DNA from 3 places in the Aquitalea sp. FG25 genome. Region 1 is predicted to be linked to each of the others. Evidence: predicted binding sites of a transcription regulator. Region 1 holds the regulator's gene; each other region holds the start of a gene.
What was found. Region 1 encodes HrcA, which represses chaperone genes, less so after heat shock. Its sites were predicted from a motif close to ATTAGCACTCGNNNNNNNCGAGTGCTAAT; they were not measured.

Region 1 (10,283 bases):
AGTACGTAGCCACGACCGTCGTTGGACGGAATCACGCCATCGGCAATCAGGAAGGAACAGGCGCGGATATGGTCGGCAATCACTTTGAGCGACGGCACGTCCATGCTGAAGGCCACGCCGGTTTCGCGGGCAGCGGCTTTCAGCAGGTTCTGGAACAGGTCGATCTCGTAGTTGGCATGCACGTGTTGCAGCACGGCGGAGATGCGTTCCAGGCCCATGCCGGTATCTACCGACGGCTTGGGCAGCGGGTTCATGGCACCGGTTTCATCGCGGTTGAACTGCATGAACACGTTGTTCCAGATTTCGATGAAGCGGTCACCGTCTTCTTCCGGGCTTCCCGGCGGGCCGCCCCAGATGTGTGCGCCGTGGTCGTAGAAAATTTCGGTACACGGGCCGCAGGGGCCGGTGTCGCCCATTTGCCAGAAGTTGTCCGAGGCGTAAGGCGCGCCCTTGTTGTCGCCAATGCGGACAATCTTTTCTGCCGGAACGCCGATTTCCTTGTTCCAGATGTCGAAGGCTTCGTCGTCGGTGGCGTATACCGTCACCATCAGCTTGTCCTTGGGCAGCGCCAGCCATTGTTCGCCGGTGAGGAATTCCCAGGCAAAGTGGATGGCATCACGCTTGAAATAGTCGCCAAAGCTGAAGTTGCCCAGCATTTCAAAGAAGGTGTGGTGACGTGCGGTGTAGCCGACGTTTTCCAGGTCGTTGTGCTTGCCGCCGGCGCGTACGCATTTCTGGCTGGTGGTGGCGCGGGTGTAGGGGCGCTTGTCAAAGCCGAGGAATACGTCCTTGAACTGGTTCATGCCGGCATTGGTAAACAGCAGGGTGGGATCTTCCCACGGTACCAGCGAGCTGGAGGCTACTACCTGGTGGCCTTTGGAGGCGAAGAAATCCAGGAACTTCTGGCGAATTTCGGAGGTTTTCATGTCGGTTTCGTCGAGATTGAATACATTAGTAGCGGCGCGGGGCAGCATGCTGCGGCCATTACAGTCATGCCCGATTGTGTCAAGCCACGGCAAGGCTGGCAAGGGTCATGCTGCGGTAGCAACCGCAGGCGGAACTAGTCGTCCGGATCGCCGGGGAAGTCATCGTCTTCGGCACTGCCTGCCATCACCTGACGGATGATGTCCATGGCAAAGCCGCGTGCCGCCAGAAAGCGCATCTGTTTTGCCCTTTCCTGCGGCGTGCTGGCTACGCTGCCAAACTTTTTTTCCCACTGTTGCCGGGCCAGTGCCAAATCGTTGCGACCATCCAGCACGCTGCTGATCTGCTCCTGGCTGACGCCACGCTGGCGCATTTCCTGTTGCAGGCGGCGGCTGCCGTATTTCTGGCCACGGCTGTCGGTAAACTGCTGGGCAAAACGGCTGTCGGACTGCCAGTTGCGCTCGGCCAGCTCGTCCAGCAGGGTGGCCAGTTGTTCCGCACTTTCGGCAAACGGCGCGAGCCGCCGCTCCAGTTCCCGCCGTGTGTATTCGCGGCGGGACAGGAGATCGACGGCTCGCGCCTTCAGGCTTTTTTCCATCAGCCAGCCGGGTGCTTATACGTCCAGTACGTCGTCAGCCATCTCTTCGGCATCGTTCTCGGTGATTTCCACCTTGATGCCGACCGCGTCACGGATTTTGGCTTCGATTTCCTGGGCAATGGCCGGGTTGGACTTCAGCCATTCGCGGGTGTTGTCCTTGCCCTGGCCGATTTTCTGACCGTTGTAGGCATACCAGGCACCGGACTTATCAACAAAGCCATGCTTGACGCCCAGTTCGATGATTTCGCCTTCGCGGCTGATGCCTTCACCGTACAGAATGTCGAAATCAGCCTGGCGGAACGGCGGCGATACCTTGTTCTTCACTACCTTGACGCGGGTTTCGTTACCGATGACTTCGTCACCCTTCTTGATGCCGCCAACGCGACGGATGTCCAGACGTACGGAGGCGTAGAACTTCAGCGCATTACCACCGGTGGTGGTTTCCGGGTTGCCGAACATCACACCAATCTTCATGCGGATCTGGTTGATGAAGATCACCAGGGTGTTGGTGCGCTTGATGTTGGCAGTCAGCTTGCGCAGCGCCTGGCTCATCAGGCGGGCTTGCAGGCCAACGTGGCTGTCGCCCATTTCGCCTTCGATTTCGGCCTTGGGTACCAGGGCGGCTACCGAGTCGATCACGATGACATCAACACCGCTGGAGCGTACCAGCATGTCGCAGATTTCCAGTGCCTGCTCGCCGGTATCCGGCTGGGAAATCAGCAGGTCTTCCACCTTGACACCCAGCTTCTGGGCGTAGATCGGGTCCAGCGCGTTTTCCGCGTCGATGTAGGCGCAAGTGCCGCCCAGCTTCTGTGCTTCGGCCACAGCCTGCAGACACAGCGTGGTTTTACCGGAGGATTCCGGGCCGTAGATTTCCACGACACGGCCGCGCGGCAGACCGCCGATACCCAGCGCCAGGTCCAGGCCCAGTGAGCCGGTGGATACCACTTGCAGGTTTTCATTGATCTGGTTGTCGCTCATGCGCATGATCGAACCCTTGCCGAACTGCTTTTCGATCTGGGCAAGGGCTGCCGCCAATGCGCGGCTCTTGTCTTCTGACGCCATGCTGTCTCCAATTGCGTGTAGTGGAATCGATAGATGGGGGATTATCGCACAAAGCCAAGAGCCGACAAATGCGATTGGCGGCTTGAAATGACACCGACACGCGCAACATGGTATTCATGGAGAGACTGGCCGGAATCGTCTGGTCGGGTAAAATGAGAGCATGATGAACGAGCGCGCACAACGTCTGCTGAAAACGCTGATCGAACGCTATATTGCCGATGGTCAGCCAGTGGGATCGAAAACCCTGTCCATGCTGTCTGGCATGGAACTGTCATCTGCATCCATCCGCAATATTCTGGCCGATCTGGAGGGCATGGGGCTGATTGCCTCGCCGCACACCTCGGCCGGGCGCATTCCCACGGCCAAGGGCTATCGCCTGTTTGTCGATCACCTGCTCACCATCCAGCCGCTGGAAGAGCTGGCCATGCGCGAGCTGGAAAGCAATCTGCAGCCGGACAGCCCGCAGCGCATTGCCCAGGCGGCATCCACCTTGCTGTCCGATCTCACCCATTTTGCCGGGGTGGTGGTGACGCCGCAGCGCTCCGATGTGGCCTTCCGCCAGATCGAATTTTTGCGCCTGTCCGAGCGCCGCATCCTGATGATTCTGGTGACGCTGGATGGCGACGTGCAGAACCACCTGCTGACCACCGAGCGCGATTACAGCCCGAGCGAACTGGTGGAAGCGGGTAATTTCATCAGCCAGCATTATGCCGGCCAGGGCCTGAGCGCCATTGCCAGCCGCGTGGCGGTGGAGCTGCGCGAACTGCAGGGCAATATCACCGAATTGATGTCCGCTGCGGTGCGCTTTGGTCAAAGCTCGCTGGGCAGCCCCAGTGACGCCGTGGTGATTGCCGGCGGCATGAACCTGCTGAATGTGCGTGACCTGTCGGAAGACTTGTCACGACTGCGCGAGCTGTTTGCCACTTTCGAGCGCAAAACCGAACTGCTGAAACTGCTCAATCAGGGCCAGGATGCCCAAGGAGTGAACATTTTCATCGGCGAAGAGTCCGGTGTGATGACGCTGGACGAATGCTCGGTGGTGACTGCGCCTTACAGCATCAATGGCATGGTGGTGGGCACGCTGGGTGTGGTCGGCCCCACCCGCATGGCCTATGAACGGGTGATTCCCATTGTGGACATCACCGCGCGGCTGGTTTCCAGCGCGCTCTCTTATTAAGCCGCACTGACGGCAAAACACGGAATTCCCGATGAAACGATTTTTGATGGCCGCCGCCCTTGCCGGCGGCGTGATGTCTTCCTTGGCCCAGGCTGATGCCGCCTTGCTGGCGCGGCCCGATGTACAACGCTATATCGACGAACAAGTGGCCACCGGCAGCTTCAACCGTCCTGAGCTGGAAGCCGTGTTTGCCAATGTGGAGCTCAAGCCCAATATCATCGCCATTCTGGATAAACCGTCCACCTCGCGGCCTTGGTATCAGTTCCGTTCCAGTTTTTATAACGAACGGCTGCTAAAGAGCGGCGTGGCCTTCTGGCAGCAGCATGCCGCCACCTTGCAGCGTGCCGAGCAGGTGTATGGTGTGCCGCCGGAAATGGTCGTGGCCATTCTGGGCATTGAAACCAATTACGGCCGCAATACCGGCAGCTTCCGCCTGGCGGATGCGCTGACCACCATTGCCTTCAACTACCCGCGCCGGGCCGAGTATTTCCGTGGCGAGCTGACCGAATTTCTCAAGCTGGCAAAGGAAGAGGGCATGGATCCGCTGACGCTGAAAGGCTCCTACGCCGGGGCGATGGGCTTGCCGCAGTTCATGCCGTCCAGCTTCCGCAAATGGGCGGTGGATTTTGACGGCAGCGGCCATCGCGATATCTGGAATAACGTCGACGATGCCATCGGCAGCGTGGCGCATTACTTCCAGCTGCAAGGCTGGCGTCATGGCGACGACATCATCATCCCGGCTGCGGTGCAGCCCGGTGTGGACATCAGCGCCCTGGTGGCAGACAAGTTCAACCTGCACCTGACGGTGGGTGAACTCAAAGCGCGCGGCATCTTGCCGCAGGCGCAGGTGGCGGACAATGTGCAGGCGGTGCTGGTGCCGCTGGAAACCGCGCCCGGTGTCACTGAATACTGGCTGGGGCTGAACAATTTCTATGTCATCACCCGCTATAACAAGAGCACCCTGTATGCCAAGGTGGCACAGGAACTGGCTGGCGAGCTGCGCCTGCGCTACCTGAACGCCCAGGCACTGCAGGCGGCTCAGCCTGCGGCTTCCCAGCCCGAAGCGTCAACCCCGGCCCAGTAAGACCGGCCTGACTGGCGGGGCGCTCTGTCAAAAGGAGTCGCCTTGCTGGCCGATTGCCATTAAAATCCGCCCCCATGAGCTATCAAGTCCTTGCCCGCAAGTGGCGTCCCAAACGCTTTGCCGATCTGGTCGGTCAGGAGCATGTGGTGCGCGCCCTCTCCAATGCCCTGAAAGAAGAGCGGCTGCATCACGCCTATCTGCTGACTGGCACGCGCGGGGTGGGCAAGACCACCATCGCACGCATTCTGGCCAAGAGCCTCAACTGCGAAACCGGCACCACCGCCGAGCCCTGCGGTGAGTGTTCCGCTTGCCGCCAGATCGACGCCGGTCGTTTTGTCGACCTGCTGGAAATCGACGCCGCCTCCAATACCGGTATCGACAATATTCGCGAAGTGCTGGAAAACGCCCAGTACGCGCCTACCTCCGGCCGCTTCAAGGTGTACATCATCGACGAAGTGCACATGCTGTCCAAGAGTGCCTTCAACGCCATGCTGAAGACGCTGGAAGAGCCGCCATCACACGTCAAGTTCATCCTGGCGACGACTGATCCGCAAAAAGTGCCGGTGACGGTGCTGTCACGCTGTCTGCAGTTTTCGCTGCGCAATATGACGCCGCAGCAGGTGGCTGGCCATCTGGCGCATGTACTGGACGTGGAGCAACAAAGCTTTGAACCGGCTGCATTGGCCTTGCTGGGCCGTGCTGCTGCCGGCTCGATGCGCGATGCGCTGTCGCTGCTGGATCAGGCCATTGCCTACGGCATGGGCGAGGTCAGGGAAGAGGGCGTGCGCGCCATGCTGGGCGCGGTGGATCGTCGTTATCTGTTTGTGTTGCTGGATGCCTTGGCCGCCGGAGACGGCCCGCGTCTGATGGCCGAGGCCGAGCAACTGGCGCAACGTGGCATCGGCTTTGACAGTGTGCTGGCGGAAATGGCCGTCCTGCTGCAACAACTGGCCATGGCGCAGACCGTGCCCAGCGCCATTGCCGACGACGAACCCGAACGCGACGCACTGTTTGCGCTGGCCAGCCTGATTGCCCCGCAAGACGTGCAACTGTATTACCAGATTGCCATTCATGGCCGCAAAGATCTGGCACTGGCACCGGACGAGCATGCTGGCTTCAGCATGACCTTGCTGCGCATGCTGGCCTTCCACCCGGCCCATGCCCAGGCAGACAGCGTGGCTGCACCGCGCAGCAATGCCGCCACCGCAGGCAATCGCCCGGCCCCGGCTGTCGCCCCGGTGGCAGCAACCGTCGCCGAGCAGGCCACGGATGGTTCTGCTGCCGCCCGCGCCTTGCTGGCCGGGCTGGCTAATCGCAAGCCGGCCAGCCGTCCGGCTGAGCAGCAGGCTTCCCCGGCGGCCGACGCCGACCCAGAACCTGCCCCCCGGCCTGCGCCTGTCGTTGTTCCGGCTCCGGCTGTTGAGCCAACGGCAAGGCCGGTAACCCCGCCTGCCGTGGTGCAGAGCGCAGCAGCCAGCAATCCTGTTGAAGAGCCGGATGAAGCCGAGGAGCCGGATAGCGAGCTGGAAACCGCCGCGCCTTGGGATAATGCGGATGAGGCCGACGATGCGCTGCCAGCCTACGCCATGGCGGAAGAAGCCGAGCTGGCCGAGCCTGCAAGCTATCAGTTTGATGGCGACTGGGGTGCGCTGGTGAGCCTGCTGGGGACAAAGCTGGGCGCGGCCCGCATGCTGGCTCATAATGCAGTACTGAAAAACTGGAGTCAGTCGCGGCTGGAACTGGCAGTGCCGGACAGCTTCCGTCACATGGCCACGCGCGACTATCAGGAAAAACTCAAGGCCGCGCTGAGCGAGCAATTTGCTCAGCCGGTGGAACTGGTGGTGACGATAGAGGAACTGGGGCTGGAAACACCGGCCATGCAGGGTGCCCGTCATCGTCAGGAACAACTGGCCCAGGCCCGACAATGCCTGGAAAACGATCCGGTGATCCAGCAACTGGTGCGCGAAATGGGTGCCACGCTGGTGGCGGAAACGATTCAACCTTTGCAGGAGTTGTGACATGTTCGGTAAAAACGGTATCGCTGGTCTGATGAAGCAAGCCCAGCAAATGCAGGAAAACATGAAGAAGGCCCAGGAAGAGCTGGCCAATGTGGAAGTGGAAGGCCAGTCTGGTGCCGGTCTGGTGAAAATCGTCATGACCTGCGCTCACGATGTGAAACGCGTGTCCATCGACGACAGCCTGCTGGACGATGCCAAGGAAGACAAGGAAATGCTGGAAGACCTGATTGCCGCCGCCGTCAACGACGCCGTGCGCAAGGTGGAAGCCACTTCCCAGGAAAAAATGTCCGGCTTTACCAATGGCCTGAATCTGCCGGCTGGCATGAAGCTGCCGTTCTGATTTTCTGCCTGGGTGGCATTGCTTTCTGGCGAAGGCAATGTCTCCCGGCCTGATCTGTGCGCAGGCCATTGCCGTTGCCCTTGTTTTCCCTTCCTTCCCGTTTGCCCGCCTGATGAAAAATCCACCCGCGCTTGAACAACTGATTGCTGCCCTGAAAGTGCTGCCCGGTGTCGGCCCCAAAACCGCCCAGCGCATGGCCTTCCATTTGCTGCAACGGGACAAGACCGGGGCGGACAAGCTGGCGCGGGCGCTGGATCGGGCGCTAAACCATCTCACCCATTGCGAGCGCTGCAATACTTTTAGCGAAACGCCGCTGTGCAGCATCTGCGCCGACCCCGAGCGTCGGCCCGATCAGTTGTGCGTGGTGGAAATGCCCGCCGACCTGATGACGCTGGAACAGGCCAAATGCTATCAGGGCCTGTATTTCGTGCTGATGGGGCGTATCTCGCCGCTGGACAATATCGGCCCCAAGGAAGTTAACCTGGACAAGCTGATGGTGCGCGCGCTGGACGAGGTGGTGGAAGAGGTGGTGATTGCCACCAACTTCACCGCCGAGGGCGAGGTGACCGCGCACATGATTGCCGAGCTGCTAAAGGGCCGTGGCCCCAAGGTGTCGCGTATTGCGCGCGGGCTGCCGGTGGGTGGCGAGCTGGAGTATGTCGATCTGAGCACGCTGGCGCAGGCGGTGTACGAACGCAAGTCGCTCACCGTGCCTGCAGACTCTGCAGCCCAGTCCGGCTAGCAGGCTTAGTCCTGCGCCTGCCGCAGCAGCGCACCCAGCAGGGCCACGCCTTCGCGCTGGTGTAGCGGATCAAAAAAGCTGAAGTTCAGCCGCAAGGCATTGGGATTGACTGCATGCGGATAGAACAGGGTGGCGGGGGCATAGTGAATGCCCTGTTCGATGGCCAGTGGCAGCAGCGCGGCGCAGTCCAGATCCTCCGGCAAGATTACCCACTGGAAATAGCCGCCCTCTGCCTGTAGCAGCCGGCTGCCCGCCGGAAAACTTTCCATGATCTGCTGTGCCATGGCATCGCGCCGCTGGCGCAGACTGGCGCGCAGCCGGGTCAGCATGTCGCCGTGCTGGCCGGTGGCCAGTAGCCGCGCCAGCGCCATCTGACTGGGCAAGGGCGTGCCCAGCGAGCTGCACAGCTTTAAGCCGCGCACGGTATCGCTTAGCCGCCCGGCGGCTATCCAGCCCACCCGGTAGCCGGGGGCCAGCGATTTGCTGAACGATGCACAGTGCAGCACCGTGCCGCTGCGATCATAGGCCTTGAGCGGGGTGGCTCCCTGCGTGCCAAAGTACAACTCGCGATAGGTGTCGTCCTCGATGATGCACACCCGGTATTGCTCGGCCAGCGCCACCAGCGCGCGCTTTTGCGCCTCCGGCATCAGTAGCCCGGTGGGGTGCTGGAAGTTGGCCATCAGCACGATGCCAGCGGGGCGTTGTTCCCGCAGCATGTCTTCCAGTGCGCTCAAATCCAGGCTGCCTTGTTCGGACAGGGCGGCGGGCAGGATGGCAATGCCCAGGTGGCGCAGTTGTTCCAGCGCCGCCGGGAAGGCCGGGGTGACCACCACCATGCTCTGGCTGCCGGAAGCGCTCACTGCGGCGCGCATGGCCAGGGTGAGCGCTTCCATGCCGCCGCAAGTGATCAGCAGTTCGTCGCCAGCCAGACCAATGCCCTGGCTCAGATAATGCAGGCCCAGCTCGCGCCGCAAGCCGTCAAAACCCTCCAGCGGCGTGCTGGACAGGGCGGCGCGGTAGTCCTGCAAAGCACGCCCCAGCGCCCGGTTCATCGGCGTGGTGTTGATCAGCGCCGGATTGATGAAAGGGCAGCCCCAGGGCATGGGCAGGGCGGTGGTAAGGTGCTCCATGCGCAGGGTGCTGCCAGGCTCGGTTACGTTGCTGCTACTGCGATCCGGGGTGGCACGCACCCGAAAGCCGGAGCGCGGCAGCGCCTGCAGCAGGCCCAGCCGTTCCAGCTCGGCATAGGCGCGCTGTGCGGTGGTCAGGCTGACGGCATGGTCGTGGCACAGCTGGCGCAGCGAGGGCATACGGTCACCGGCGCGTAGCTGCCCTTGCTCAATGGCATGGCGGAACAGCTGCGCCAGTTGCTGGGTTTTGCTCATGGATACGGGGCTCGCAAATGAGGGCGTTACTCGCCGATAAAGCTGCTCTTTTCATGTAGTACATGGCCGGGCTGATCCAGCGAGCGGATGATGAAGCGGATGTCATTGGCACCACGGGCAGCGTTTTGTGGTTCAACCTGTACCCGCAAGCCGATGGTTTCGGTGGCGGTGGCTGCCAGTGCAATTTGCTCGCTGGCATGCGCCAGCCGGATGCCGGGCAGTCCTTCCACGCTGATAGCCAGGCGCTGGCCGGTTTCGCTGCTATTGATCAGCCGCACACTATAGCTGTTTTCCAGCCAGCCATCGTCGGTTTCCCGCACCAGGCTGGCGCGGTCGCGCAGGATGTCGGCCTTGAATGGCAGGCGCTGGGTAAAGCTGACCACGGACAGGACGATGATGCCCAATAGCAGGCTGCTGTAAAACAGCACCCGCGGGCGTTGCCAGGCGGGTTTACTGGTGCTGTCGCCTGCCAGCGCGGCTTCGCTGGTGTAGCGGATCAGCCCGCGCGGGGCGTGCAGTTGATCCATCACCTGATCGCAGGCGTCAATGCAGGCGGCGCAGCCGATGCATTCATATTGCAGGCCGTTGCGGATGTCGATGCCGGTGGGGCAGACCTGCACGCAGATGCCGCAGTCGATGCAACCGCCGCTGCTTTTATCGGCCTGTTTGCCACGCGGTTCGCCGCGTTGTGCGTCGTAGGAAATGATCAGCGTGTCACGGTCGAACATCGCGCCTTGAAAGCGGGCATAAGGGCACATATGGCTGCACACTTTTTCGCGTAACAGCGCCGCCAGCAAATAGGTAAATGCGGCGTAAAACAATATCCAGAACACTTCCCACGGCCCGGCCTGGCCCTGCCATAGATTACTGGCCAGCTGGCCCGCCGGGGCAAAGTAGGCCACCAGGGAAAAGCCGGTCCACAGCGAAAACAGCAGCATCAGGGCATGGGC
Region 2 (10,283 bases), on a different contig from region 1:
ATGCTGTAATCAAACCACTTCATCACTTCATTTTTTGCGAAATTACCTGCAACGATTGGACGGACATCAATATTAGCGGCTGATAAGCGATTGACTAGCTCATTCCTGCTAATAGGTGCCTCCGGCTTCAAAGTCATTGCAAACCCAAACCAGCTGCTGCAGCCAGTTTCTTGCTGAATTTCGATCCATGGGTGATTGTGAAACAAGGACTGGAATATTTGAGCATTCTGACGACGCATGGCAATCATGCTATCCAGCTTTCTAATTTGTTCCTGACCGATGGCACCACTTAACTCCAGAGGGCGCAAATTGTATCCGGGAAGCACAAAGCGGAATGACTCTTCGAATGGATTATCGCTTTTTTCCCCGCAGACATGATTATGCTTTGGCAGATTACGCGTCCAGCCATGCGCACGCACACTTAATAGAATGTGGTACAGCTCCTCATCATCAGTGACGACAAGCCCTCCCTCCATTGTGGAAATGTGATGGCTAAAGAAACTGCTGAATGTCCCCATCAGTCCATAAGTACCTGCTTGCTTCCCTGCCAGGGTTGCCCCCATCGATTCACAGTTGTCTTCCAGCAGAATGATATTTTTGTCAGCAATGATTTTATTGATCTGAATAAAATCATTTGGGTTTCCGAGCAAGTTCACGGTCAAGATGGCTCTGGTCTTGCTGCTGATTGCGGACTCCAGCTTTTTGAGATCTATATTCAGTGTAGTCGGGTCGATATCAACAAATTTTACAGTCAGGCCATATTGTTGAAGTGGATAGTAGGTAGTGCTCCAGGAGACTGCCGGGACGATTACTTCATCACCAGCTTGCAGTGGATTTTCCTTACGGAACATCAGTGCCGCAATCATTGCCAGGTTAGCAGAGGAGCCAGAGTTAACCATTACTGCATAGCGACTACCTACCCATTCAGCAAATTGCTGTTCGAATTTGGCAACTTCTTTTCCCATGGAAAACATGCCAGAGCGAATGACTCGTTGCATGGCTTCATATTCGGCTTCATCCCAGGTTGTGCTGGCCAGTGGGTAATGCATGTTCAATTCCCTTGCTGTGTTCTTAAATAATATTGGTAGGTCTTTGACAGGCCATCGTGCAATGAAGTCTTTGCCTGCCAGCCCCAGCGATGTGCTTTGTCGACATTGGTGAGTTTGCGGTTCATACCAACCGGTTTACTCAAATCGTGTACGAAACTTCCTTGGTAGCCGACTACCGCAGCCGCAATTTGGTAATATTCATTTACGGTATGGTCATGACCCAAGCCAATGTTCATCAAGGCTGGAGATTCTTCTATACGTTCACAGAGTTGGATAAGTGCTTCTGCCAAGTCACCGGCATACATGAACTCGCGACGTGCATTACCATCCCCCCAAATTTCTACCGTCTTTTCACCTGTCAATTTTGCATGATGCAATTTGTGGAGAATGGCTGGTATCAGGTGAGACCAGCGTGGATCAAACTTGTCGAATGGTCCATATAGATTGCAGGGAATGATGGTTTTGTAATGCAATGTGCTGTCTTCTCGTGAAAGGTAGTCAGCCAGTCGCGCAACTGTTATCTTGGCAAGAGCATAGCCCTCATTGGTTGGCTCCAATTCGCCACCCAGCACATCCTCCTCAACCAGCGCTTCCATTCTGTTGCGAGGGTACATGCAAGAGCTGCCGATATTAATCAGTTTGCTTATGCCAAGTTCTGCTGCGGCCAGTAATAAATTACGGCCCATGTCCATATTTTCGACAAGAAATCGTACCGGCTCACGCATGTTTGCCTGTATACCACCAACTTTGCCTGCGGCATGAATGACGAGATCTGGTTTGTGTTGTTTCAGAAAACTCAAGGTGTCCGCATAATCAGTCAAGTCCAATTCGGCATGCCGTGGAGTCAACCATTCAAAGTCTTTAGCATTATCATGTCCCAGCAGATTGGAGCCAACCATACCGGACGAGCCAGTCAACAAAATTTTCATATCGAAATCTACTGTATATTTATCGTTCGCAACTGACTTTTACATCAAAGCCATGGTTTTTAAGTAGAGCATGTTGTCTGGCTTGTTCAAGGTCATAGTTGACCATTTCTTGGATCATTTCATCCAGAGTGGTTTCTGGAACCCACCCCAGCTTTTCTTTTGCTTTGCTTGGGTCGCCTAGCAGTGTTTCAACTTCTGCTGGACGGAAGTAGCGTCGATCTACTTCTACGATAACGTCACCAACCTTCAGTGCAGGGGCATTATTGCCTTCAATAGCAGTTACTTTTGCTATTTCATTTACACCTGTACCGATAAATTCCAGCTTGATGCCCAGCTGTGCTGCGGATTTTTGAATGAATTCACGGACGCTATACTGCAGGCCTGTAGCAATGACAAAGTCTTCTGGCTGATCTTGTTGTAGCATCATCCACTGCATTTTTACATAGTCGCGCGCATGACCCCAATCGCGCAGGGCATCCATATTGCCCATATACAGGCACTTTTCAAGCCCGTAAGCGATGTTGGCCAGGCCACGTGTGATTTTGCGAGTAACAAAGGTTTCACCACGGCGGAAGGATTCATGGTTGAACAGAATTCCGTTGCAGGCGTAAATGCCATATGCTTCGCGATAATTGATGGTTATCCAGTATGAGTACAATTTCGCAACTGCATAAGGGCTGCGTGGATAGAATGGTGTGGTTTCCTTCTGAGGAACCTCCTGTACCAAACCATATAGCTCTGACGTGGATGCCTGGTAAAAGCGAGTTTTCTTTTCAAGGCCGAGAAAGCGGATTGCTTCCAGCAGTCTCAATGTCCCCATCGCATCGACATCAGCGGTGTATTCAGGAGACTCAAAGCTGACTGCGACGTGCGATTGAGCACCCAGGTTGTAAACTTCATCAGGCTGCACTTCATTGATAATACGGATGAGGTTTGATGAGTCCGTCAGATCGCCGTAGTGCAGTTTTAGCTTCGGATTTTCTACATGCGGATCTTCAAAAATATGATCAATACGCTGGGTATTGAATAAAGAAGCACGTCGTTTTATCCCGTGAACTTCATAGCCCTTTTCGAGCAGAAACTCTGCCAAGTAAGAGCCATCTTGGCCGGTAATGCCTGTAATCAGTGCTTTTTTCGTCATTTTAAATTCTTTCCGTTATGTTCAATATCAGATTAGGGATAGGCATACATAACATGAGTTATACTGACAGTAAGTCTAGTACGTGTATTATCTGTTTTAAGCAAACAAATCAGCGTCCCATACTTCTTGTGCCTTTTCGTCTTTTCCCGAGAGGTGTGGCGTAACATGTAGTGGCCAGTTGATATTGATTTTTTGATCATTCCAGATAATGGAGCGATCAGATGCGGCATGCCAGTATTCATCAACCTTGTATTGCACTTCTGCGGTCTCGCTCAAGGTAAGGAATCCGTGGGCAAATCCTGCAGGTATCCACAGCTGCTTTTTGTTTTCTGCCGATAAGTGAATTGCAATCCACTGCAAAAATGTAGGGGAAGATTTTCTGATATCGACAGCAACATCAAAAATTTCACCTGCGGTACAGCGAACCAGTTTGGACTGGGCAAACGGTGGCAATTGATAGTGCAGGCCACGCAGCACGCCCTTGGCGGAGCGGCTGTGGTTGTCCTGAACAAATTCCACCTTGCGACCGATGGCTTCATCAAAGCGCTGCTGGTTGAAGCTTTCAAAGAAAAAACCGCGTTCATCACCAAATACGGCGGGTTCAATGATTTTGACATCCGCAATGGCGGTATCGATGATTTTCATGAATGACTTGCTTTCTTACTTCAGCAACTGCAGCAGGTACTGCCCGTAGGCATTTTTCTTTAGCGGTTGGGCCAGTTTTTCCAGCTGGGCGGCGTCTATCCAGTGTTGCACGTAGGCAATTTCTTCCAGACAGGCCACTTTCAGGCCTTGGCGGTTTTCTACGGTAGCAATGAACTGGCTGGCTTCCAGCATGGATTCGTGGGTGCCGGTATCCAGCCAGGCATAGCCACGGCCCATGGTTTGCACATCCAGCTGGCCTTGCTGCAGGTAGTGGTTGTTGACGTCGGTGATTTCCAGCTCGCCGCGCGGTGAGGGACGGATGGATTTGGCGATGTCGACCACCTGGCTGTCGTAGAAGTACAGGCCGGTGACTGCGTAATTGGATTCGGGGCTAAGCGGTTTTTCTTCGATGGACAGTGCTTTGCCCTGAGCATCGAATTCCACCACGCCATAGCGCTCCGGGTCCTGTACGTGGTAGGCGAATACGCTGGCACCGCTTTGCTTGGCATTGGCGGCTTTCAGCAGCTTGGGGAAGTCATGGCCGTGAAAGATGTTGTCGCCCAGCACCAGTGCTGAGGGGGCACCCGCCAGGAAGTCTTCACCAATGATAAAGGCCTGGGCCAGGCCGTCCGGGCTGGGTTGCACGGCGTATTGCAGCTTGATGCCCCACTGGCTGCCATCACCCAGTAGTTGTTCAAAGCGTGGCGTATCTTGCGGCGTGGAGATGATCAGAATGTCGCGAATCCCGGCCAGCATCAGGGTGCTGAGCGGGTAGTAGATCATCGGTTTGTCGTAGATGGGCAGCAATTGCTTGCTGACTGCCAGCGTGGCGGGATACAAGCGGGTGCCGCTGCCACCGGCCAGAATGATGCCTTTACGTTTCATCTGCATGCGCCCTGCATCAGGAATTGAAGATTTGCTGGAACACGTGTTCCACGCCGTTCTGCCATGCTGGCATGGTCAGGCCGAAATTGCGTTCGATTTTACTGCAATTTAGCCTGGAGTTGCCGGGGCGTTTTGCAGGGGTTGGGTAGGCGCTGCTGGGGATGGCATGCAGGTGTTCCGGCTGCAGTTGCAGTTCCACTCCGTAACGTGCTGCCAGTGTGAGCAAGTATTGGGTATAGCCATGCCAGCTGGTGCTGCCGCTGCTGGTCAGGTGGTAGGTGCCCAGCGGGGTTTTACCTGGTTCGGCTTGCCATTGCTTGATGATGTGGGCTGTGACATCGGCAATCAGCGCTGCGGGTGTGGGGGCGCCAATCTGGTCTGCCACTACATTCAGGCTGTCACGTTCGCGCGCCAGCCGCATGATGGTTTTGAGGAAGTTGCCGCCATGTGAACCCACTACCCAGCTGGTGCGCAGGATGATGTGCTGTGCACCACTGGCACGGATGGCTTGTTCGCCCTGCCATTTGCTTTGGCCGTATACCGATTGCGGGTTGCTGGCATCTTCTTCCAGATAAGCATCGGCCTTGTCGCCATCAAAAACATAGTCGGTAGAGTAATGCAGCAGCAGGGCCTGGTGTGCTGCCGACCAGTTGGCCATGGCTGCTGGTGCTGCGGCATTTACGGCATGGGCGAGCTGGGTTTCGTTCTCTGCCTTGTCTACTGCGGTATAGGCTGCCGGGTTGACGATGATGTCTGGCTGGGTTTGATCCAGTACAGTGGCAATCTCATCCGGGTGGGATAGGTCCAGTTGCTGGCGATCCAGGCAGATGCACTCACCTAGCATGGCCAGCGAGCGGCGCAGTTCGAAGCCTAGCTGGCCGTTGATGCCGGTAATCAGAATGCGGCTCATGCCTTATTCCCGTAGTGTTGCTCCAGCCATTGGCGATAATTGCCGCTGGTGACATTGCTGACCCAGTCTTGGTTGTCCAGATACCACTGTACGGTTTTGTGGATGCCGCTTTCAAAGGTTTCGGCCGGTTTCCAGCCCAGCTCGCGTTCCAACTTGCGTGCATCAATCGCGTAGCGGCGGTCGTGGCCCGGGCGATCTTGTACGTAGGTGATTTGCGCGGCATAACCGGTGCCATCGGCCTTGGGGCGCAGGGTGTCCAGAATGCTGCAGATGGTGTGGACAACCTCCAGATTGGCTTTTTCGTTCCAGCCGCCCACGTTATAGGTTTCACCCAGGCGTCCTTGTGCCAGCACGGTGCGGATGGCGCTGCAGTGGTCTTTGACATATAGCCAGTCGCGGATTTGCTGGCCATCACCGTAAATGGGCAAGGGCTTGCCAGCCAGTGCATTCAGGATGACCAGCGGAATCAGCTTTTCCGGAAAATGGTAGGGGCCGTAATTGTTGCTGCAGTTAGTGGTCAGGACTGGCAGGCCGTATGTGTGGTGCCAGGCACGGACCAGGTGATCCGATGCGGCCTTGCTGGCGGAGTAGGGGCTGTTGGGTTCGTAGCGGTTGGTTTCGCTAAACGGCGCGTCGCTGGCGGACAGGGTGCCGTACACCTCATCGGTGGAAACGTGCAGAAAACGGAAAGCAGTCTTGGTTTCGCCTTCCAGTCCATTCCAGTAGGCGCGTACCGACTCCAGCAGATTGAAGGTGCCCACTACATTGGTTTCGATGAAATCACCCGGACCGTGGATGGAGCGGTCGACATGGCTTTCTGCCGCAAAGTTGATCACCGCGCGTACCTGATGTTCCTGCAGCAGTCTGCCAACCAGCTCCCGATCGCCGATATCGCCTTGTACAAACAGGTGGCGCGGATCGTTTTCCAGGCTTGCCAAGGTTTGCAGATTGCCGGCATACGTCAGCTTGTCCAGATTGATGACTGGTTCACCATTGCCATTTAGCCAGTCGAGAACAAAGTTGGCTCCGATAAAGCCGGCACCGCCAGTGACGAGGATCATGTTTTATCTCTAATCTGGATAGGTTATGTTTTTTGCAGGCTACGACTCAACGGTAGCCATTTGGGTTTTGCTGCTGCCAGCGCCACGTATCGCGGCACATGTCTTCCAGGCTGCGGTTGGCACTCCAGCCCAAGCGCTGTGTTGCTTGCTCGGGTGATGCCCAGTACTCGGCAATATCACCGGCACGGCGCGGCGATACCTGGTACGGGACCTCCTGGCCGGTGCTGTTGATGAAGGCATTCACCATATCCAGTACCGAATAGCCTTTGCCGGTACCAAGATTGACCGTGAGCGAACCATTGTCCAGCGCTTCCAGCGCCTTTACATGGCCTTGCGCCAAGTCAACCACATGAATGTAGTCCCGAATGCCAGTCCCGTCTGGGGTGGGGTAGTCATCTCCAAAGACATTCAATTTGGGTAGTTTTCCGATGGCTACCTGGGAAATAAATGGCATCAGGTTGTTGGGAATGCCATTTGGGTCTTCGCCGATCAGGCCGCTTTCATGTGCACCTACCGGATTGAAATAGCGCAAAATGGCAATGCGCCAGTCTGGATCCGACTGTTCCAGATCACGTAGCATGTCCTCAACCATCAGTTTGCTACGGCCGTAAGGCTGCATCGGATTGAGCGGGAAATGCTCTTGTACCGGTACGGTATGAGGAATGCCGTAGACGGTTGCGGTTGAGCTGAAGATGAATTTTTTGCAGCCATGCTGTTTCATGGCTTGCAGCAGGCTGAGCGTGCCGTAGACGTTATTGTCGTAGTAGCGCAGCGGATCGGCTACGGATTCTCCTACGGCTTTAAGCCCGGCAAAGTGCATCACGGCCTTGATGGGGAAGGAAAAAGCCTGCGCAAGTGCCGCCGGATTGCGGATGTCGCCATGAATAAAGTGCAGTTTTTTCCCGGTCAGTGTTTCAATGCGCCGCAGGGCAGTTTCATGACTATTGCACAAATTATCCAATACGATTATTTCATGGTTGGCATTCAGTAGTTCTACGCAGGTATGCGAACCAATATAGCCGGCACCGCCAGTCACCAATATCATTTATCCATTCCAATAAGTAAGTGGTTTTTGCTTGGTGCAGGGCCATGGTAAAGTAGCCCACCGTGGGTAAGTACACTGTGCTCGCCTGCAAGGCCGACATTATAAAACAAAATTGCCCGGCTTCTCGTTGTACAGTCTTGCGACTGGAACGGGCAGGCCCGATTATTCCGTTTCCACGCCCATTCAGGCCTTGATGCCCCATGTTGCAGATTCTTTTGCTCGCACTGATTGCTTCTTTTACTACCGGGCTGTTGCTGATTCGGTATGCGCACTTGCACGCACGTTTCTCTACCGATGGTGACGTCACCGGCGTGCAGAAATTCCACGCCACGCCGGTGCCCCGTATTGGTGGCCTGCCCATCATGCTGGGGCTGGTCGCGGGCTGCGCACTTTCCGGCTATCTGAATACTTCGGTATGGGTATTGCTATTGTTGCTGTCTGCCTTCCCGGCATTTGCCGCAGGTTTTATTGAAGATCTCACCAAGAAAATCGGCCCCTTGCCACGTTTGTTGGCAACGTTTGTGGCGGCTGCATTGGGCTATTTTCTGCTCGGTGCCGGGCTGGCGCGGTTGGCCATTCCGGGTCTTGATCACTTGCTGGCCTCCTACTGGTGGTTATCACTGTTGCTTACCATGATTGCCGTAGGGGGCGTTGCTCATGCGGTCAACATCATCGACGGCTATAACGGTCTGTCGGGTATGGTGGCGGTATTCATCTTCCTGTCCATCATCTATGTCTGTTTCAAGGTGCATGACATCGTATTGATGAGTGTGTGCTTTGCCATGGTCGGCGCTGTGCTGGGCTTTCTGTTCTGGAACTTCCCGCGTGGACTGATGTTTGCCGGCGATGGTGGTGCCTACCTGATTGGCTTCATGATTGCCGAAATGTCGGTGCTGCTGGTGGCGCGCAATCCGGCGGTCTCGCCGTGGTTTCCCTTGCTGTGCGTGATTTACCCGGTGTTTGAAACCATCTTTTCCATTTATCGCCGCAAGTTTCTACAGGGCAGGGCGGTGGGCTACCCGGACGCTCTGCATCTGCACCAGATGATTTACAAGCGCATGGTGTTGTGGATGGTGGGCTCCAAGGAGGCACGTCACCTTACCCAGCGCAATAGCATGACCTCTCCCTATCTATGGCTGCTGACTTCCTTTTCGGTGATTCCGGCCATGCTGTTCTGGAACCATACCTGGGTGTTGATGCTGTTCTGCCTGTTGTTTGTACTGCTCTATCTTTATCTTTACCGCATGATTGTGCGCTTCAAGATCCCGCACTGGCTGGTGCTGCGCCGCCACGACTCCTGACTTTTCCTGCCGGTTTTGCCTGCCTGTAGGGGCAGGCAAAATTTCGGGCAGCCCACTTGAAACATATGCAAGCCGTCCCTATTATTAGCACTCGTCAGGGGTGAGTGCTAATTCCCGCCCCGCACTGCCATCCTGGCAGATCATTTTTGCTTTCAACAGCCAATTGTATTTAGGAGAGATCAATGGCAATTCGTCCGCTGCACGATCGTGTTGTTATCAAGCGCCTTGAGGCTGAAGAAAAAACCGCATCCGGCATCGTTCTGCCGGGCGCAGCAGCTGAAAAGCCCGACATGGGCGAGGTGCTGGCTGTCGGTAACGGCAAGGTACTGGACAATGGCGAGCGCCGTCCGCTGGAACTGAAGGTTGGCGACAAGGTCATCTTCGGCAAGTACTCCGGCCAGTCCGTCAAGGTTGACGGTGAAGAAGTCCTCGTGATGCGCGAGGAAGATGTCATGGGTATCGTCGAGTAATTCCGACCCATACACGCTTCTACGACCCTTTTATAGAATTTTGGAGATTTGAGCATGGCTGCAAAAGACGTAAAGTTTGGTGATTCCGCACGCGCCAAGATGGTGGTTGGTGTCAACATTCTGGCTGACGCCGTCAAGGTTACCCTGGGCCCGAAAGGCCGCAATGTTGTGCTGGATCGCTCCTTTGGCGCGCCGACCATCACCAAGGATGGTGTTTCCGTTGCCAAGGAAATCGAGCTGAAAGACAAGTTCGAAAACATGGGCGCGCAAATGGTGAAGGAAGTGGCTTCCAAGACTTCCGACGTAGCCGGTGACGGTACCACCACTGCGACCGTTCTGGCCCAGGCCATCGTTCAGGAAGGCATGAAGTACGTTGCTGCCGGCATGAACCCGATGGATCTGAAGCGCGGCATCGACAAGGCTGTGGTTTCTCTGGTAGGTGAAATCGCCAAGATCGCCAAGCCATGTGCCACCACCAAGGAAATCGCTCAGGTTGGCTCCATCTCCGCCAACTCCGATTCCGACATCGGTGAAATCATCGCCACCGCCATGGAAAAAGTGGGCAAGGAAGGCGTGATCACCGTTGAAGATGGCAAGAGCCTGAACAACGAGCTGGACGTGGTAGAAGGTATGCAGTTTGATCGCGGCTACCTGTCCCCGTACTTCATCAACAACCAGGAAAAGCAGATTGCCGCTCTGGACAATCCGTTCGTCCTGCTGTTCGACAAGAAGGTTTCCAACATCCGCGACCTGCTGCCGGTACTGGAGCAAGTGGCCAAGTCCGGTCGTCCGCTGCTGATCATCGCCGAAGACGTTGAAGGCGAAGCCCTGGCTACCCTGGTAGTCA
Region 3 (10,283 bases), on a different contig from region 1:
TGGTTTGGGTAATTATGCTCATTATTCTGTATTGATGGAGTTGAACTCTGGGTTGCCAAAATTTCCAGAGAGTTGGCTGTTTACTAATTGCCATAATTTGATATTTCAATTGTTGGCCGAGACGGGGTTGGCTGGTTCAGCTATTGTGTTGGGAGGACTTTTTTATTGTTTGTTGCCATATTTTTTTAAAGGTAATCAAAGTTTAGAAAATTTACTATTAATTACTATTGCATCAATTATTCTTGGTCATAGCATGCTTGAATACCCTCTCTGGTATTGGCCGTTTCTGTCTATGCTATTGTTAGTTTGTGCATTGTCACCTTTGCCATGTCGTGTATTGCAGATTAATCCACGATTGGCTGCTGTCGCCTCGGTATTCGTAGTTATTGCTTGTGTTGCGAATTTTACCTTTGGTTATCGAATTTTCTGGGATTTGGTTACTTTTAACAATCCTGTTTCTGATGTTAAGGAGGATATTCGTCGAGTTGGAAGGTTGCAGGAGATTGCAAAAAATCCATTATGGCGTCCAGAGGCGGAGCTGGTTTTGTCCAATTACTTGCTGCCTTCGCGCAGTCAATTGCAGTATAAAATAAAAACAATCGAGAAAATGGTGCAAACCATGCCTTATTCTCAGTTGCTTTTTAAATTGGCTATTTTGTATTCAATGGATAAACAGCCAGAAAAAGCGCGTGAGGCTATGGCGTTGGGTATAACAAATTACCCAGATTTTATACCGGCATTCTCAGCGGAGCTCAGCAAATTGTCTGATCCCTCGTTAGATGAAATCAAGGCCATGGCAGCGCGTGCGGCTTACGTTTACGGTAACCCAGCTAACATAACTGATGAGCGAAGGGTTGCTACTGTTATGACCGTCGCCGCTCCCGTCACCCGCAAAGCAATCTTCTGATCCCGGCAAGTACCGTCGGCCATTCTTGGCTGGCGGTGTCTTCACCGGCTGACATGCGGTATCCTCCCTGTTTTGCTTTCGGCCCTGATTCCATCATGTCCTTCCCGACACTCTCCCGCCGTCTGGCTTTGCTGGCATTCTGCCTGATCGCCATTCTGCCTTTTGCATCCCGCATTCATTTTGTGCCACTGCCGCAGTGGTTCGGTGAAATGAACGTGGTGTGGCTGATGCTGATTTCCGCTTTGTTTCTGTTGCCAAGCGGCATGCTGTTTGAACGAGTCCCCCGCGCCAGCTGGTGGTGTCTGCTGCTGGCCTTGCTCTGGGCCGTTCAGCCACAGTTGGTACATGCCCTGTTTCCAGGAATGACCTATGCCACGGCGCTGGCCTGGCTGGCCGTGGCCTTGCTGGCAGGTTTGGCTTATAGCCTGCAGCAGACATTTGGCAGCCGTGAATTTGCGGTATGGCTGGCGCGCGCCATTATTGTGGGTGGGCTGATCCAGTCGCTGATCGGTCTGGCGCAGCTCACCGGGCTGGCGCATACGCTGGGCCTGTTTTATGACAGTACCCACCCCACCACCAATATCTTTGGCCACATTGGCCAGCGCAATCAGTACGCCCATTACCTGATGTGGTCGGTCATCAGCGGCGTGTACCTGTTTGCAGTCGATCGGCTGGCGCGTGGCTGGCTGGCCGTGCTGGTGATCTGGCTTGGCTTGATGCTGGCCTATGCCGCGTCCCGCACCACCATGTTGTATCTGCTGGCGCTAACGCTATTGGGCGGATTGTGGCATTGGCGCATGCGCGGTGCTGAATCACGCCGCTTGATGTGGGCGATGCTGCTGTCGTGCATTGTGATTTTTGCCGCGCAGTTTGCCTTGCCGTTGGTCAATCATTTGGTGTCGCTGTTTACCCATGCGAGCGTGAGCAATGCGTCTGGTATGGAGCGTCTGGCTGCCAATGGCGACGATATGGGTTCACGTCGCATTGCCGAGATGGGCAAGGCCTGGCTGACATTCAAGTCGCATCCGTTGTGGGGTGTGGGTTGGTCGCAATACGCGGCGGAAAGTGTGCGTTTGCAGCCCTTGCCGCAATTTGCCAGTGCAGGTTTTAACAGCGGTCTGTTTACCAATTGCCATAATCTGATTCTGCAGCTACTGGCTGAGATGGGCCTGCCGATTACCCTGGCGGTGGTAGGTGGTTTTGCCTGGGTGGTGTGGCCTTTCTTCACCGAGCGTGCCGAGGCCGAAGGCATGCTGGCACTGGGCTGCATGGCTGTGACCCTGATTCACAGCATGCTGGAATACCCGCTGTGGTATCTGTACTTCCTGGCCATGCTGGCGGTGTTTGCTTCGATGTCGCCAGCGCAGACTCGCCGCGCAGGCTGGTGGGTTTATTGCTTGTGGATGGTGGGGATTGCTTTTATCGGTTATCTGTCGGTTGTGACCTGGTCGACGTATAACGAACTGGTTGGCCTGTATACGCAAACAGATAATCCGGCACGTGATGCCAAGCGACAGCAGCGTCTGGCGGAAATCATGGAGCAGCACCCGCTGTTTGCTTACCATGCGCTGAGTACCTTGGATGATTATCTGAGCGCTGACACATCCAATCTGACCCAGAAGCTGCAGTGGGAGGAGCGTCTGACCGCTTTCCGTCCTTATCCGGATGTGATGATGAAGAAGGCGCAGATGTTGGCACTGGCAGGCCGGGAGGCTGAAGCAAAGGCTACGGTGGCTACGGCGCTGGCGTCTTTTCCGACCTATGCCAAGGATTATCTGGACGATATCGATGAGGATGTGCCGCAATGGCTGCCCTTGCGCGCAGTGGCACAGCAGGTATTTGACCGTCTGCCAGCCAAGTACCGTGGTGGAGAGGGCGAGTAAGGATGAGTATGCCAGGCATCTTGGCTGGAGATTGATCCTGCACTTGCCGGTATTGCCTGAAATATTCAATCAGCAGCCTGATCATGAAAAAGCCCGCGTTGAAAAACGCGGGCTTTTTGCTGCAACGGTGTGGCGGTCAGTTGTCGATGACCACGCCTTCGCTCAGTGCTGTTTTCATCTTGCCCAAGGCCTTGGCTTCGATCTGGCGAATACGCTCGGCCGAAACACCAAATTCTGCGGCCAGTTCGTGCAGGGTGGCACCGCCATCATCAGCTAGCCAGCGCGCCTCGACAATGCGGCGGCTGCGTGCATCCAGCGAGGACAGTGCGTATTCGATGCCTTCGGTTTGCAGGTGATCGAAGGCCTTGCGCTCAAGTGCACGGGTGGGTTCGTGATGAGCGTCAGCCAGCCAGTCGATGGGGGCGTAACCCTCGTCGTCGCCATCATCCGCCATCAAGGCGATGTCCTGCCCGCTCATGCGGGTTTCCATTTCCCGTACTTCTTCCGGCTTTACGCCAAGGTCTTCGGCAATTTGCCGCGCCTCGTTTTCGCTCAGGGCGGAAAAACTGCTCTTCATGCTACGCAGATTGAAGAACAGCTTGCGTTGCGGTTTGGTGGTGGCAATGCGCACCAAGCGCCAGTTGCGCAGGATGAATTCGTGGATTTCGGCCTTGATCCAGTGTACGGCAAAGGAAAACAGGCGTACGCCACGGCCCGGCTCGAAGCGCTTTACCGCTTTCATCAGGCCGATATTGCCTTCCTGGATCAGGTCGGCCTGTGGCAGGCCGTAACCGGCATAGCCACGCGAAATCGATACGACGACACGCAGGTGCGACAGCACCATCTGGCGGGCAGCTTCCAGATCATTGTCTTGCTGGAAGCGTGTGGCCAGCTCTGTCTCCTGTTCGGGGGTCAGCATGGGAACACTGTTCACCGCCTGGATGTATTGCTCCAGGCTGCCGCTGGACGATGGAACGGGCAAGGCAAATGTTGTGGTCATCAGTGTAACTACCTCCTTGGGTAGTGCTATCTTAGCACTCGCATATAGAGAGTGCTAGCAAGCAAAGGTTCCAGCGTCAATGAATTTTTCTATGGTGCCGATAGTTTTTTACGAGGCAAATCGCAGAAAAGACCAAGAAGTGCGCGCTAGCTGGATGTCACATTATGCGAAATCCAGCCGCAGAGGAAAGGAATGGATTGTTAACGAGGTTGAATTTTCCGCAGGTGGTGGTCTGATGCCAGCCGTGCACCCAGCATGGCCAACAGGGCAGAAACTGCCAGTACCACCAGTAGTTCGGTGAGATTCAATCCGCGTAGCGATACCCGTTCGTTGTAAAGCTGGGCAAAGTCGTGAATGGCCGGGTTGGCGGTCATCACCAGCCAACTGGTCAGGCCCCAGGCGGCCAGGCCAGCCAGTAGCCCCTGCCACATGGCGTGGTACATAAAGGGCCGACGGATGAAGCTGTCTGGCGCGCCAATCAGCTTGGCTACTTCGATTTCATCACGGCGAGCCAGAATTTGCATCCGTACCGCATTATGCGTAACCAGTACCAGGGCGATGCCAAGTGCGCCGCCCAGAAACCAGGTTAGCTGCTTGCCCAGTTCCACCATGCCGTACAGTCGCTTGGCCCAGCGTGCGTCAAATTGGGCCGATTCCACCATGGGCAGGCCGGAAAGCTCTTTTTGCAGCATTTCCAGTTCATGTGGTTCCAGTGTTTTGGGGGTGACCACAAAGGCATCCGGCAGGGGGTTGTCAATCAGTCCGTCGCTCAGACCGGAAAGACCGTTGCGCTTTTCCAGATCATTCAGTGCCTGCTTTTTACCGACAAAGCTGAAGCTTTGGATACGCGGGTGTTTGGTCAGCGTAGTGGAAACCGCCGCCAAGTCAGCTTCTTCGGCGGATTGTTCCATGAACAGGGTGATCTGCGGCGTGGCAGTCAGCCGACCGGCCCACTCCTGGATGCTGCTGACGGTGAGGTAGAGTGAAAGCGGCAGGGCCAGCGCAATGGACAGCATCAGCAGGGTGAGCAGACTGCCAAATGGTTGGCGGGCAATCTTGTTCAGTGCCTGGCGTGCGCTTTGCCAGTTCAGGTACAGGTAATGTTTCATGCGGCGAACTGCCCTTCTTTCAACCGGATGATACGACGGCCATAGTCTTCCATCAGGGTTTCATCGTGCGCGGAAATCACCACGGTGACGCCTACCTGATGGAAGGATTTGAACAACTCCATGATGTCCAGTGCGTAGGCACGGTCAAGATTGGCCGATGGCTCGTCCGCCAGCAGCAGGCTGGGACGATGGACGACTGCGCGGGCAATGCACAGGCGCTGCTGCTCACCACCTGACAGGCGGATGGGCATGGATTTTTCCTTGGACAGCAGGCCCACCTTGTCCAGTGCGGCACGCACCCGGCGTGCGGCATCGCGACGATCAAAGCCGATGATGTCCAGCGGCAGCATTACATTGTCAAACACCGTGCGGTCAAACAGCAGCTTGTGATCCTGAAATACCATGCCGATATGCTGACGGACATAGGGAATCTGGCTGTTGCGCAGCTTGGACAGATTGTGTCCGCTGACAATCACGCTGCCGCTGGTCGCGCGTTCGATGCCGGCTACCAGCTTGAGCAGGGTTGATTTGCCCGCACCGGAGTGACCTGCCAGAAAGGCCATTTCGCCGCTGTCGATGGTAAAGGAAAGATTCTTCAGGGCTTCGTTGCCACCGGGATAACGCTTGGTGACCTGGTCAAACTGAATCATGCGCTGGATTCCCCTTGATCCGGTAACACGATGCCGGCGGCAAGCCGCCGGCGTGGCTGAGATGAGGCAGATAATCAGTCGAACAAAGCGTCGACGTAATCCTTGCTGTTGAACGGGCGCAGATCGTCAATGCTTTCTCCAACTCCGACAAACCGTAGCGGAATCGGACGTTGCTTGGCAATCGCGGCAATGACGCCACCCTTGGCCGTGCCATCCAGCTTGGTCAGGATCAGGCCGGTCAGGCCCAGCGCATCATCAAACACTTTTACCTGGCTGATGGCGTTCTGGCCTATATTGGCGTCCAGCACCAGAATCACCTCGTGCGGTGCATCCGGCAGGGCTTTCTGGATAACACGCTTCACTTTCTTGATTTCTTCCATCAGGTGCAGCTGGGTGGGCAAGCGACCGGCGGTATCCGCCAGCACGATGTCGATACCACGCGCGGTGGCAGCCTGAATGGCGTCGTAGCACACGGCAGCGGCATCGCCGCCTTGCTGGGCAATCACGGTGACATTGTTGCGCTCACCCCAGGCCATCAACTGCTCGCGCGCGGCGGCGCGGAAGGTGTCGCCAGCAGCCAGCAGCACGCTCTTGCCTTGCAGTTGATAGTATTTAGCCAGCTTGCCGATGGAGGTGGTTTTGCCAGCACCGTTCACCCCGGCCATCATGATGACAAAGGGCTTTTTGCCACTGACATCCAGCGATTTTTCCAAAGGCTGAATCAGTTGGTTGAGCGAGTCCTTCAGCGCGCCTTTCAGCTCGCTGGCGTCCTTCAGGCCCTTCAGGCTGACGCGCTCGCGCACGTCCTGCAGCAGGTGTACCGTAGCATCCATGCCCATGTCGGCAGTCAGCAGGACGGTTTCCAGTTCCTCGTACAGCTCTTCGTCAATCTTGCCGCCGCCAAACAGGCCCGCCAGCGATTTACCCAGCTTGTCACGGGTTTTGGAAAGACCAGCTTTCAGGCGTTCGGTCCAGCTTGGTTTTTTTGCTGGCGTCTCCTCAGGCACTACGGCTTCGGCTTGCGGTGCCGGGGCCGCTAGGCTGGTGACTGGCGTAGCAACAGGATCGGCGGCCGGAATAGGCGCTGCAATATCAGCAGGGCTGGACTCAGCGAGCGGTACGCTGGATGCCTCGGTCTGGGGGGCGATGACCGGGGTTTCAACCGGTTTTGGTTTTTTCTTGAAGAAACTAAACATGCGTCTGCGTAGTCTGGGAGGGCGATAAATGGCTAAATTGTATCCTTAAATCAGCAACTGGGCAGAAACGATGGTGATGAAAGCAAAATCAGGGTGGATCGGGGCCGTGTTCATCCTGCTGGTCGGCGTGGTGGGGGCCGAACCGTTAGAGGCGACATTGCGTAATGGGCTGAAGATTGTGGTTGAGCGCGATGCGCGTTCCCCAGTGGTGGTTTCGCAGCTGTGGTATCGGGTGGGAAGTGTGGATGAGGTCAATGGACACACCGGCCTGTCGCATTTGCTGGAGCACATGATGTTCAAGGGGACTGCCAAGGTGGCTGATGGCGAGTACTCTCGCCGGATTGCTCAGGCGGGCGGCAAGGAAAATGCATTTACCAGCCGCGACTACACGGTGTATTTTGCCCAGCTGTCGGCTGACAAGCTGCCTCTGGAGCTTGAGCTGGAAGCAGACCGCATGGCCAATCTGCTGATTGATGAGTCGTCCTTCCGCCGCGAGCTGGAAGTAGTTAAGGAAGAGCGGCGCATGCGCACGGACGACCAGCCAGTCGGCTTGCTGCAGGAGGCGCTGCATGCCAATGCTTTTGTGGCCAATCCGGTGCGCTATCCGGTAATCGGCTGGATGGATGATCTGCAACATGCCCGCGCTGAAGATCTGCGTAACTGGTATCGGCAGTGGTACGCACCAAACAATGCCACCCTGGTGGTGGTTGGCGATGTTGATCCGGCTCGGGTGATTGAACAGGCAGACCACTATTTTGGCAAATTGCCTGCTGCAAGCCTGCCCGTGCGCAATCCGCAACGGGAACCACTGCAGCAGGGTATCAAGCGGGTAGAGATAAGTGCCCCGTCGCAGCTCAATTACCTGACCATGGCCTGGCATGTGCCGGGACTCCGGACGACCAGCGATGAGCAAGCCTATGCTTACGCCTTGCTGGAGGCCGTATTGTCGGGAGATTCTGCGGCACGCTTGCCACGTAATATGGTGCGCGGTGGGGTACAAGCGCACGATGCCGCAGCAGACTACGACATGATGGGGCGTGGAGAGGCCCTGTTTACTATTACTGCCAGCCAAGCGATGAGCCGGCAGCCAAACGAACTGGAAGCGGCTATCCGACAACAGCTGCAAGAAATTGTCGAGCATGGCGTCAGCGAACAGGAGCTTGCGCGTGTCCGCCTGCAATTGGATGCAGACGAAATCTACCAGCGGGATTCGCTGTTTGCCCAGGCCATGCAGATCGGTACGCTGGAGTCACTGGGTTTTTCCTGGCGTAACCGGGATCTCATCAGGAAGCACATGCAGCAAGTGACTGCCGCGCAAGTCAGACAGGCCGCAGCGTCGTTGCAGGATGCCCAGCTCACGGTATTGACACTGCACGGCCGGGGAGGGAAGCCGGCTGCCGGCAATCAATTAAAGGGAGATGGCCTTGTCCGCTAAACCAATTGCACTGGCTTGCATGCTGACACTGGCCAGCATGCTGGCGCATGCCGTGGAGATTCAGTCCTGGGTCAGCCCTCAGCAGGCACGGGTACTACTGGTGGAAGCTCATGGCAATCCGATGCTGGATGTCCGGGTAGACTTTGATGCCGGCAGCCGCCGTGACCCGCCAGGCAAGGAAGGGCTGGCCGCCATGGTGGCCAGCTTGCTGGATGCCGGTGCCGGCAATCTGGATGAGGAGGCTATCCAGCAGCAACTAGCCAGTAGTGCTGCGCAATTGAACGGATTTGCCGATGTGGAAAGCGCCGGACTGCGGCTGCGCACAATGACGCGCCCGGCCCAGCTGCAGAGCGCCATCGCGCTGGCCGCCAGTGAACTGTCACAGCCCCGTTTTGCAGTCAGTGCGCTGCAGCGGGAGCGGCAACGTGCCATTGATAGCTTGCAACAACGGCAGGAGGATGCCGGCGCCGTGGCCGATATCATGTTGCGGCAGCGCATGTATGGCACCCATCCCTATGGCAAATCGGCTTTCATTACCAAGAAAAGCCTGCAGGCAATCCAGCAGGATGATCTGCAGACCTTCTGGCGACAACACTACCGGGCCGCAGCGGCCGTGGTTTCCATCGTCGGCGATATCAACCGTCCGGCAGCCGAGAAACTGGTCAATAACTTATTAAAGGATTTGCCTACAAGCAAGGCGGTGTTGCCTGCCATTCCAGAGGTCACCCCGCAGGCCGCCGCCGCACCGCTGCAGCTGTTACGACCTGGTAGTCAGACCCATATTGCGCTGGGTATGCCGGTATTGAAGCGTGATGATCCGGACTACTACGCTCTGATCGTTGGCAACTATATCCTTGGCGGCGGTGGTTTCGATGCGAGGCTGATGCAGGAACTACGAAGCCGGCGTGGACTTACCTATGGGGTGAGCAGTCATTTCACCCCCTTGCAACAGGCCGGGCCGTTTGTCATCACACTTGCTACCCGCAATGCCGAGGCGGCAGCCGCACTGCAGGCAACACGTGAGGTGCTGAATACCTATATAGAGGATGGCCCAACCCAAGCCGAGCTGCAGCAAGCCAAGGCCAATATCATCGGCGGCTTTCCCCTGCGCTACGACAACAATGGAAAACTACTGCCGTACTTGGCGACCATGGGGCAGTATCAATTGCCATTAAGCTATCTGCAGGACTATTCCCGCGCTGTTGCCGCCGTGACGACCGCGCAGATCCGTGATGCCTGGAGACGCCGGATTGTGATGCAGCAGATGCAGATTGTGACGGTGGGCGCTACACCTTAAGCCCCAAACTGCTTGCGATACAGCATGCCAGGCGGGAAAAGAGTAAACTCTCGCCCTTGTGTTTTCAGTCAAGGCATCATGAATCAGCAGCGAAACAAAGTGCGTATCATCGGCGGCCAGTATCGCCGCCGCCTGTTGCCCTTCCCTGATGCGGAAGGTTTGCGGCCAACGCCAGACCGGGTAAGAGAAACCGTCTTCAACTGGCTGGGGCAGGAGCTGTATGGCAAACGCTGCCTCGACTTGTTTGCCGGCAGCGGGGCGTTGGGGTTTGAAGCCGCATCACGTGAGGCAGCTCGCGTGGTCATGGTGGAAAAATCCCGCAAGGTGCTTGAGTCGCTCAAGGCAAATCGCCAGCTGTTGGCAGCAACACATATAGAAGTAGTTGCCATGGATGCCATCCACTACGTGAAAAGCTGCCGCGAACAGTTTGATGTCATCTTTCTGGATCCACCCTATGACTCGACATTGCTACAGCAGGTAATGCCGTTGCTGGCCAATCTGCTGACAGCAGACGGTGTGGTGTACTTCGAGGCAAGGCACTGGCCGGATGACATGCACGGGTGGGACGTCGTCAAACAGGACAAGGCCGCGTCAGTACATTACGCATTGGCAAGACCGACCCAACAAGAATCGCTGTAATACGCCTGCAGGTTGCCGCATAAGGATATAACGGGGCGAACTTGCGACTGTGGCAGGCGGATGACAGAATCAATACTGTGAATACTTGAGGAAATTACTATGTCTCTCATGATTACCGACGAATGCATCAACTGCGACGTCTGTGAACCGGAATGCCCGAACAACGC

Region 2: a site for HrcA is predicted at 9,050-9,078, ahead of groES (co-chaperone GroES). Genes of this name have one in related genera too.
Region 3: a site for HrcA is predicted at 3,821-3,849, ahead of rpoH (RNA polymerase sigma factor RpoH). Genes of this name have one in related genera too.

Annotation. Positions count from the first base shown of each region.
Region 1 covers NZ_JBMDJV010000024.1:18,419-28,701, forward strand. Annotated here, with positions in the region: gene alaS (alanine--tRNA ligase) at 1-926, opposite strand, end outside; gene recX (recombination regulator RecX) at 1,061-1,522, opposite strand; gene recA (recombinase RecA) at 1,538-2,587, opposite strand; gene hrcA (heat-inducible transcriptional repressor HrcA) at 2,751-3,764, shown strand; gene mltB (lytic murein transglycosylase B) at 3,796-4,848, shown strand; gene dnaX (DNA polymerase III subunit gamma/tau) at 4,923-6,866, shown strand; gene ACODR9_RS18935 (YbaB/EbfC family nucleoid-associated protein) at 6,868-7,206, shown strand; gene recR (recombination mediator RecR) at 7,319-7,948, shown strand; gene ACODR9_RS18945 (aminotransferase-like domain-containing protein) at 7,954-9,333, opposite strand; gene ccoG (cytochrome c oxidase accessory protein CcoG) at 9,360-10,283, opposite strand, start outside.
Region 2 covers NZ_JBMDJV010000022.1:32,499-42,781, reverse strand. Annotated here, with positions in the region: gene ACODR9_RS18165 (DegT/DnrJ/EryC1/StrS family aminotransferase) at 1-1,049, opposite strand, end outside; gene ACODR9_RS18160 (GDP-L-fucose synthase family protein) at 1,052-1,978, opposite strand; gene gmd (GDP-mannose 4,6-dehydratase) at 1,998-3,119, opposite strand; gene rfbC (dTDP-4-dehydrorhamnose 3,5-epimerase) at 3,216-3,764, opposite strand; gene rfbA (glucose-1-phosphate thymidylyltransferase RfbA) at 3,780-4,649, opposite strand; gene rfbD (dTDP-4-dehydrorhamnose reductase) at 4,666-5,559, opposite strand; gene rfbB (dTDP-glucose 4,6-dehydratase) at 5,556-6,620, opposite strand; gene galE (UDP-glucose 4-epimerase GalE) at 6,667-7,665, opposite strand; gene ACODR9_RS18125 (MraY family glycosyltransferase) at 7,866-8,966, shown strand; gene groES (co-chaperone GroES) at 9,149-9,436, shown strand; gene groL (chaperonin GroEL) at 9,491-10,283, shown strand, end outside.
Region 3 covers NZ_JBMDJV010000017.1:29,791-40,073, forward strand. Annotated here, with positions in the region: gene ACODR9_RS15495 (PglL family O-oligosaccharyltransferase) at 1-907, shown strand, start outside; gene ACODR9_RS15500 (PglL family O-oligosaccharyltransferase) at 1,003-2,790, shown strand; gene rpoH (RNA polymerase sigma factor RpoH) at 2,927-3,790, opposite strand; gene ftsX (permease-like cell division protein FtsX) at 3,991-4,899, opposite strand; gene ftsE (cell division ATP-binding protein FtsE) at 4,896-5,549, opposite strand; gene ftsY (signal recognition particle-docking protein FtsY) at 5,624-6,745, opposite strand; gene ACODR9_RS15525 (M16 family metallopeptidase) at 6,822-8,180, shown strand; gene ACODR9_RS15530 (M16 family metallopeptidase) at 8,170-9,477, shown strand; gene rsmD (16S rRNA (guanine(966)-N(2))-methyltransferase RsmD) at 9,556-10,116, shown strand; gene ACODR9_RS15540 (YfhL family 4Fe-4S dicluster ferredoxin) at 10,216-10,283, shown strand, end outside.